3 regions of the Pseudoalteromonas sp. ATL1 genome follow, and region 1 is predicted to be linked to each of the others. Evidence: predicted binding sites of a transcription regulator. Region 1 holds the regulator's gene; each other region holds the start of a gene.
What was found. Region 1 encodes sigma-54, which starts transcription at its own class of promoters, with help from an activator protein. Its sites were predicted from a motif close to GTTGGCACGNNNNTNGNNT; they were not measured.
Positions count from the first base shown of each region.

Region 2: the regulator sigma-54 is predicted to act here: its motif matches at 2,042-2,060, upstream of AC5FX4_RS06560 (DUF3192 domain-containing protein).
Region 3: the regulator sigma-54 is predicted to act here: its motif matches at 1,255-1,273, upstream of glnA (glutamate--ammonia ligase).

Region 1 covers NZ_JBZYXL010000001.1:63,820-67,102, forward strand. Annotated here, with positions in the region: gene lptB (LPS export ABC transporter ATP-binding protein) at 1-488, shown strand, start outside; gene AC5FX4_RS00305 (RNA polymerase factor sigma-54) at 544-2,049, shown strand; gene hpf (ribosome hibernation promoting factor) at 2,077-2,364, shown strand; gene ptsN (PTS IIA-like nitrogen regulatory protein PtsN) at 2,367-2,819, shown strand; gene rapZ (RNase adapter RapZ) at 2,838-3,283, shown strand, end outside.
Region 2 covers NZ_JBZYXL010000001.1:1,476,758-1,480,040, reverse strand. Annotated here, with positions in the region: gene AC5FX4_RS06575 (SO_0444 family Cu/Zn efflux transporter) at 1-533, opposite strand, end outside; gene zntR (Zn(2+)-responsive transcriptional regulator) at 517-933, opposite strand; gene AC5FX4_RS06565 (D-2-hydroxyacid dehydrogenase) at 1,004-1,951, shown strand; gene AC5FX4_RS06560 (DUF3192 domain-containing protein) at 2,095-2,469, shown strand; gene AC5FX4_RS06555 (GGDEF domain-containing response regulator) at 2,499-3,283, opposite strand, start outside.
Region 3 covers NZ_JBZYXL010000001.1:899,275-902,557, reverse strand. Annotated here, with positions in the region: gene typA (translational GTPase TypA) at 1-781, opposite strand, end outside; gene glnA (glutamate--ammonia ligase) at 1,339-2,745, shown strand; gene AC5FX4_RS03880 (DUF4124 domain-containing protein) at 2,867-3,283, shown strand, end outside.

The sequences.
Region 1 (3,283 bases):
TTGGTTACCTCCCTCAAGAGTCATCAATATTTAGAAAGTTAACTGTTTATCAAAATCTCATGGCCATTTTAGAAACTCGTAACTCGCTCAATAAAGAAGCACGCGAACAAATACTGAACGAGTTGTTAGATGAGTTTAATATTCAACACATTAGAGATAGTTTAGGTATGGCATTGTCGGGTGGTGAGCGCCGAAGGGTAGAAATTGCTCGCGCTTTAGCCGCAAACCCTAAATTTATCCTGTTAGATGAGCCTTTTGCTGGTGTTGATCCGATTTCGGTGTTAGATATAAAGAAAATTATCGAGCATTTAAAAAATCGTGGTATCGGTGTACTGATCACCGACCACAATGTTCGAGAAACCCTTGATGTATGTGAAAAAGCTTATATTGTGTCCCATGGTGAGCTTATCGCGTCGGGAACGCCAGAGCATGTTTTGGCGGATCAAACCGTTCGAGATGTCTACCTTGGTGAGCAATTCAGGCTATAGTTAAAACATTCTAGGTCACAATAATAATAGAGATTAGAAGGATTGTTAAAGGTACATGAGGCAATCGTTACAGCTGCGCATGGGGCAGCAACTTACCATGACACCACAACTACAGCAGGCAATACGTCTGTTGCAGTTGAGTACGCTAGATCTTCAGCAAGAAATCCAAGAAGCACTGGATAGCAATCCTCTGTTGGAAGTGGAAGAGTCTGACACGGATCTCGATACCTCCTTACAAGAAAAAAACGGTAAAGATAATAGCCACGACGATTCTCATGATGACAACCACGATAGTGAACCTGTGAGTGATTATGAGATGGACTCCGACGCCGCACTGAGTAAAGATACCGTGAGCGACGAATTGGCAATGGATGTAACTTGGGACGAATATATGAGCGCGGCCCCCGCCGCGAGCAGCGGCCCAATGCCTGAAGATGAAACGATTTACCAAGGTGAAACCACCGAAACCTTACATGAATATCTCATGTGGCAGTTGGAACTCACACCATTTAGTCCCATTGACCATGGAATTGCGGTGGCTATCGTTGAAGCCATTGATGATAACGGTACACTAACCTTAAGCACTGAAGAAATACTAGATAGTATTAACGATGGTCACTCAGGCGAACCCATCGAACTTGATGAAATTGAAGCCGTGCTTAAACGTATTCAGTTATTCGACCCAGTAGGGATTGGTGCTCGTAACCTTCAAGAGTGCTTGTGTATACAGTTAAATCAGTTTGACCCAAAAACCACGCCTTGGTTAACTGAAACAAAAATGATTTTAAACGAGCACATTGAGTTGCTTGCGAGTCGTGATTATCGAACATTGATGAAAAAGACAAAGCTTAAAGAAGCGGAATTAAAAGAAGTAATGACGCTCATTCACAGCTTAAATCCCAAACCTGCGGCCAGCATCATTCGAGAAGAATCTGAATACGTCATTCCTGATGTATCGGTGAAGAAAGTAAAAGGCCGTTGGGTGGTAGAATTAAACCCAGAATGCATGCCAAAAATTCGCGTCAATGATCACTATGCAGCCATGTCTCGTTCCGTAAAATCAAGCTCTGACAGTCAGTTTATTCGCTCGCACTTACAGGAAGCTAAGTGGTTTATTAAAAGCTTAGAGAGCAGAAATGAAACTTTAATGAAAGTTACCAATTGCATTGTGCAGCAACAACAGGCATTCTTTGAACATGGTCCTGAAGCAATGCGACCTATGGTGTTAAACGATGTTGCAGAGATGGTCGAAATGCACGAATCAACTATTTCTCGCGTAACAACACAAAAATATATGCACACACCAAGGGGCATTTTTGAGCTGAAGTATTTCTTCTCCAGCCATGTAAGTACAGAAAACGGAGGTGAGTGCTCATCTACAGCGATTCGAGCGCTTATCAAAAAGTTAATAGCTGCTGAAAATACCGCAAAGCCATTGAGCGATAGCAAAATAGCAGACATATTAGCGGAGCAAGGAATTAAGGTGGCCCGACGCACCATAGCAAAATATCGGGAGTCGTTAGCCATTCCACCGTCTAACCAGCGTAAAAGCTTGATTTAGACGTATTACCAAAGAAGGAAAATGCTTATGCAACTAAATTTAACTGGTCGTCATGTAGAAATCACTGATTCATTAAGAGACTATGTCAACAACAAGTTTGCGAAGCTAGAAAGGCACTTTGATCACATTAATAATGTGCACGTGATCTTAGATGTTGAAAAGCTGGTCCAAAAGGCCGAAGCCACCTTACACGTAAATGGTGGAGAGTTATTTGCTTCAACGGAACATCAGGATATGTATGCGGCGATCGACGGGCTTATTGATAAGCTAGATCGTCAAGTGATCAAACATAAAGAGAAGCTTACTCGACACTAATCATGAAACTAAGCTCGATTATAAACAAGGACTGCAGTAAAGCTGCGGTCCTTTTTAATAGCAAAAAACGTGTCCTTGAATACATCAGTGAACTGGCGCATGAGCAGCTGCCTCAGTTAAACCAGCATGATATTTTGAACGCATTAATGACGAGAGAAAAGCTAGGGAGTACAGGGATCGGTAAAGGTATTGCAATTCCTCATGGCAGAATGGCCGGCATTGAACAAGTAACCGCTATGCTCTTGGTCAACCAGCAAGGTATTCCTTTTGATGCGATAGACAATCGACCCGTTGATATTTTTCTCGCACTGATAGTGCCTGAAGGTGATAATCAGCAACATCTTAAGACATTGGCAGAGATTGCAGGAAAACTTAATGATAAAGAGTTTTGTAAACAGCTAAGGAATGCTAGCAATGATGATGAACTTTATGAGATTATTGCTTCAGCACACTAGGTAACTAAGAGAAGCATTATGGAATTAATCATTGTCAGTGGCCGCTCTGGTTCAGGAAAATCAGTGGCGCTACGTGTACTTGAAGATTTGGGCTATTATTGCGTCGACAATATCCCCGTGAATTTGCTGCCCTCGTTAGTCAGAAGTGTTTCTGACAACTTTGATAAAATCGCAGTCAGTATTGACGTGCGCAACCTCCCCAAAGAGCAGCAAGATTTCAACGATATTCTAGAGTACCTACCTGGCTTTGCTAACCCGATGCTGTTTTATCTAGACAGTGATGATAATACATTAATAAAACGTTTTTCAGAGACTCGTCGCTTACACCCTCTCTCGATGAACGATCTGCCGCTAGATTTAGCCATTCGTGAGGAAAAACAACTACTGGATGTGCTCACTTCGCGTGCTGATGTACTCATCGATACCACTGACCTCAGTGTTCATCAACTAGCAGAAACCATAAG
Region 2 (3,283 bases), 1.4 Mb from region 1:
GTGGTTTGCTGTGCCACTTCCTCTTTACTTGCACAACAGCTAGCTTTGGATTGGCTCTCGGCAACGGGAGCAGCCGCAGAACAGCAACTGCTGGTGCTATCGCTCTTTGCTTCAGAAGCCCTGACATGCTCGTGTTTATCTTCTCGGCCAACCAATACGCCAGCCACAATCGCACTGCAGACCGCTGCGATGGGCCTGATCACGGCCATAAATGGTCCAAGTAATACATAAGATACAGAAATAGAATCGACTCCCGTCTCTGGCGTAGAGACTAAGAATGCCGTTGTCGCGCTTTTTGAGCTTCCGGCCCGACGTAAACCAACGGCTGCGGGGATCACCCCACAAGAGCACAGAGGCATGGGCGCACCAATCAATGCAGCTTTGACCGTTGTCCAAAATCCTTCTTTGCCAAGGTGCTTTTGTAGAAAATCTTTGGGTATGAATACATTGATTAAACCGGCTAAAAGTAGCCCTAGCATGAGCCACGGTGCCGACAGCAAAAATAGCTGCCAAAAGTTATTGAGTAGTTCCATCGATATCCTCCAATGCCGTCAATATTGAGCAAAAATCAGCGCTTTCAGGGCCGCCGCAACAACGCTTTGCTAATTTAGCAAGCGATTGTTCAAAACGTTGTAGCTCCGCGATGCGCTCTCGTACCAGCGCTAATTTTTGTAAGGTGATCGCTTTGACCTCCTCACAACTATGCTGGTGCTTATCAATTTTTATTTCTAACAGTTCTTGAATTTCCTTGAGACTAAAACCGACCTCTTTGGCCCGTAAAATAAATTGCATCTGCTTGAACTGCGCTTCATCGTATACACGGTAGCCAGCATCACTGCGCCCTGAGGGCGTGAGTAATTGATGTTGTTCATAATAACGAAGCGTATCTGTTGATACACCTAATTGCTTTGCTAACACGCCGATTTTCATCATTCTCTCCTAAGTTCATGGTAAAGTATAAACCTTAGAGTAAACACCAAGGTCAAGCTTTTTAGAGAAAAATATGAATATTGTATTATTAGATGCACAAACCCTCGGCGGAGTCTCTTTGGAGCCACTTCAACAGCTAGGACAACTCACAATATACGCACACACACAAAGTGAGGAAGTGGTTGAGCGCTGTCAGAATGCACATGTCATCATTACCAATAAAGTGGTGATCAGTGCACAAGTCATGCGACAGTTACACAATCTAAAACTCATTTGCGTTGCGGCCACGGGCACTAACAATATTGATTTAAACGCGGCCAGCTCACTCGCCATCGCAGTAACGAACGTTGCGGGCTACTCTACTCCTTCAGTGGTACAGCATACTTTTGCACTGATTAGCAACTTACTCGGTAACGTACATCGCTACACACATGATTGCCAAATGGGCGAATGGCAAAAAAGCACGATGTTTTGTCGCCTCGATCATGCGATCACTGAAATTTATGGCAAAAAAATGGCAATTATTGGCTTTGGCACACTCGGTCAAGCGGTCGCTCATGTCGCCGAAGCTTACGGCGTACAGGTGCTGATAGCTGAACAGCGTCAACGCCTCAATACCCGCGCTGGCAGACTGCCATTTGTTGAAGCAGTAAAACAAGCCGACATAGTCTCTATTCATTGTCCACTCACCAGTGATACCGAGAATTTATTTGATCTTGATACGTTCGCACTGATGAAACCATCGGCTATTTTAATTAATACCGCTCGAGGTGGTATTGTGAACGAGCAAGCCCTCGCAGAAGCACTAAGCAAAAACATGATTGCTGGGGCCGCCACCGATGTACTGAGCCAAGAGCCAGCAAGCGCTGATAACCCGCTCATTCAATATCAAGGTGACAACTTGTTGATCACACCGCATGTGGCGTGGGCCAGTAAAGAGTCTATTACTCGACTAGTAACGGGCATTGCTCAAAACATCACTGATTTTTGCAATAAAAAACAGACCAACAGAGTGGTGTAATTTACTAAAAATTGGTATTTTAAGCGAAATTTTAAATTTAAGAACACTGTCAAAAACAATCAAGCTATTGATATTTAAATGATTTCAATAATTGGCAATGTATTTGCTTAGTAACAACTATATTTACGAAGGAAGTTATTATAATGAAAAAATTACTTATTGTTGCTGCGCTCGCTGTGCCTATGTTATCTGGTTGTGTTGTTGCTATCTCTGATGGCGAAGTAGAAAGTGGTTGGGCAAACGACCACAACAACTGGCAAAAAACGCAAAGAGACAATCGTCAAAAAATTTCTCAGCTAAGCATGGGAACCAGTTATCAAGACGTTTTAAATCGATTTAATACCCCTGATTTTACTGAGTTGGTCAAAAAAGGTGACGATGTTTATCAGGTACTATTTTTTGCAACCAACAGCAAACACTCAGATGGTAAAGTAACCAAAGATGAGTGCACGCCTTTAGTATTCAAAAATAATCTACTCGTTGGTTTTGGCGACACCGCAATGACAAATATTTTATAAACCGACAGAATACGCCGCTGACTGCTCGGTTAGCGGCTTTTTAATACCAGCCTTTGTTGATTTGTTTGTGCTTCAGACAAAGCATCATTGACATACTGCAAGCAAGCATTCACATCCGTCCCAGCTTGGCTCGCGATGAAAGCGACGCCAATACTAATACTCACATGCGCGCAAATGGGCGAACGTTGGTGAGGCAATAACAATTGATCAACTGCATCATGCAAAGCATTGGCAAGTTCCGAGACCACCTCATGACTACTACCAATAGCCAGCACGGCAAACCGAACACCATCAAAGCGCGCTAAAAAGCCATTATATTCATTCACGACTCGAGCGAGTGCGTGGGCAACCTTAATTAAGCACTCGTCACCCAAAGCATAACCATAGGCGTCGTTGTAATTTTTAAAAAAATCGATATCAATCAGCATTAAAGTTAGGCTTTGCCCTGATGCGTGACAGGTGCGACAACTTTTGGCTAAGCGCTCATCGAACAAGCGCCGATTAGGTAATTCAGTTAAGCCATCAATAGAGGCTAATTTCTCGAGCAAGTCTCTTTTTTTCTTCAGTGACAAATGGATTTTCACTCTTGCTCTGACAATCAAAGGACTAAAGGGTTTTGTAATGTAGTCAACCGCCCCCATCTGTAACCCTTGCGCTTCATCACTGTAGCTATTGCTGGCTGAGATGATGATCACGGGGATCATATACGTCGAAGGCGCATCTTTGAGTTTTTGCAACAAGACCGTGCCTTGTTGGTCGGTTTGTTTGATATCTGTAATGATCAAGTCAACATGATGCGTAGCAAGAAAGCTCA
Region 3 (3,283 bases), 840 kb from region 1:
GGCCTAAATAAGTCAGTACCTGACCTACTTTACCATTACGCTTGCTGCCATCAGCACCCACAACAGTAACCTGTTGGTTAACTTTTACAGTACCACGCTTGATACGACCAACACCGATAACACCGATGTAAGAGTTATAATCAAGCTGAGAAATTTGCATTTGGAATGCACCTTCTGGATCCGCATCTGGCTGAGCTACTTGCTCAACAATCGCTTCAAACATAGGTTGCATGTTGTCAGAAGGCTCGTCTAAATCTAATGTCGCCCAACCGTTGATAGCAGATGCGTAGATAACTTGGAAATCTAGCTGGTCATCTGTTGCGCCTAGGTTGTCGAAAAGGTCAAATACTTGGTCCATAACCCAATCAGGGCGTGCACCTGGTTTATCAATTTTGTTGATAACAACGATAGGCTTAAGGCCTAACGCGAATGCCTTTTGCGTTACGAAACGCGTTTGTGGCATCGGACCTTCTTGTGCATCAACCAATAGTAATACAGAGTCAACCATTGAAAGAACACGTTCTACTTCACCACCGAAGTCGGCGTGTCCCGGAGTGTCTACGATGTTAATGTGGTAGTCGTTCCACTCAATCGCGGTGTTTTTAGCTAGGATGGTGATACCGCGCTCTTTTTCGATATCGTTTGAATCCATTACACGCTCTTCATTACCGCCGCGCGTCTCTAGTGTACCTGATTGCTCAAGCAACTTATCAACTAGGGTTGTTTTACCGTGGTCTACGTGGGCGATAATCGCGATATTACGTAATTTTTCAATGCTCATGTTTATAACTCAGATAATTACTCGAAAGAGTGGGTTAATCCTATACACCTAATTGTGCAAAACAGCCTATAAATTGACCGCTAGGATTTATAAAGTGGCGTATTATCCCCTAATAACGCGATAGATGAAAGTTTATGCAGCATTATTTTTTAGCTTCATTAAACAATTTCGCTCTTTTTCGCCGTCATTTTACCCACTGAAAACCTGTTCAGTCAGCTTACGGGACTCTTTATAGTGCAATGTTAAATAACAAGAATAATTCAGAAATATGTAAAGGCAATGACAACCTAATTATGAGCAACATGGGTCAGTGAGGAAAACAAAGAAAGTTGCTCACTTTTCACTCAGTGCTTTCGAAAATGAACTACAATTTTCGCACCAACAACGTGCAATCGTGGATCATTTTGGTGCATAGCAGTAAGTTGCAAATGCCACTAACTAGATAAAACTCATATTTATCATTAAGTTAAAATTTTGGCACGTATTACGCTTACAAGAATCGCAATCGCATTAAGTTAATGCAGCAAGCATAAAAAACCCAACGAGTCGGAGGACACATGTCACAATCGGTTTTAGATTTTATCAAAGAAAACGACGTTAAATTTGTAGATTTACGTTTTACAGATACTAAAGGTAAAGAGCAGCACGTATCTATTCCTCATCATCAAGCCGATGAAGACTTCTTCGAAGACGGTAAAATGTTTGATGGCTCTTCAATCGCTGGTTGGAAAGGCATTAACGAGTCTGACATGGTATTAATGCCAGACGCAGCGTCAGCTAAGCTTGACCCATTTGCAGAAGAAACCACGCTTATCGTTCGTTGTGACGTTGTAGAACCAAATACACACCAAGGCTACGAGCGTGACCCTCGTTCTGTTGCAAAACGCGCTGAAGAGTACATGCGTTCAACGGGTATTGCTGATACCGTTCTGTTTGGTCCAGAGCCTGAGTTCTTCCTATTTGACGATGTTAAGTACAAAACTGACATGTCAGGCTCTATGTACAAAATTGACGCACAAGAAGCATCTTGGAACTCAGATCGTGATTACGAAGGCGGCAACACAGGCCACCGTCCTGGTGTAAAAGGGGGTTACTTCCCAGTAGCACCTGTAGACTCATCACAAGACTGGCGCTCAGCAACTTGCTTAGTACTTGAAGAGCTAGGTCAGGTAGTTGAAGCACATCACCATGAAGTAGCAACGGCTGGCCAAAACGAAATTGCAACTCGCTTTAATACGATGGTATTGAAAGCGGACGAAATTCAAGAAATGAAATACGTTATCCACAACATGGCACACCTTTACGGTAAAACGGCAACATTCATGCCTAAGCCAATCGTTGGTGATAACGGTTCTGGTATGCACTGTCACCAGTCACTTGCTAAAGATGGCAAAAATATCTTTGCTGGCGACAAGTACGGCGGTCTTTCTGAAGAAGCGCTTTACTACATCGGTGGTATCATCAAGCACGCTAAAGCAATCAATGCATTCGCTAACGCATCGACTAACTCATACAAGCGTCTAGTACCTGGCTTCGAAGCACCTGTTATGCTTGCATACTCTGCACGTAACCGTTCAGCTTCAATCCGTATTCCTGTTGTACCTTCAGAGAAAGCACGTCGTATCGAAGTACGTTTCCCTGATCCAACAGCAAACCCATACCTTGCATTCTCAGCAATGCTAATGGCAGGCCTTGACGGTATCAAAAACAAGATCCACCCTGGCGATGCAATGGACAAAGACTTATACGATCTACCTGCTGAAGAAGCAGCTGAGATCCCAACGGTTGCGTCATCACTAGACGAAGCATTGGCATGTCTTGACGCTGACCGTGAGTTCTTAACTCAAGGTGGCGTATTCACTGATGACTTAATCGATGCTTACATCAAACTTAAGTCAAAAGAAGTGGAAAAACTGAACATGACAACTCACCCTGTTGAGTTTGAAATGTACTATAGCGTTTAATCGCGCAACTTAAATCATATGTGTTCTCAAGCCCGCTTTAGCGGGCTTTTTTAGTGGTAAATCGTGCCGCTTCGTACTAAATTAGTATTTACTGAACAATAAGAAATAGGAAGATTTGCTGATGGTGCAGCGATTAATGATAGGTTGTTTGCTGCTAACTTGTTGCGCTCTACTGGCCGAGCCTCAAGTATACCGCTGGAAAGATGAACAAGGTAATTGGGTTTACTCAGATATGCCGCGTAAAGGCTCTGAAAAGGTAGACTTAAACCAACCGGTTACCATGCCTGCGGTAGACACTACGGTGCTTAAGCCAAAACAACAGACCAAACAAATCAGCTATGAACTAAAAATCGCCTCACCAGGTCATCAACAAACCATTCGAGAAAACACCGGCTCAGTCTATGTCACTGGACATGTCAGCCCTGTATTTTCTCGCGGCCTAAAGGTACAACTCTTCCTCGATGGCAAAGCAGCCAGCGAAAAGCAAACCAGTGCACAATTTGCCCTACGTAATGTTGAACGTGGAGAGCATAAACTG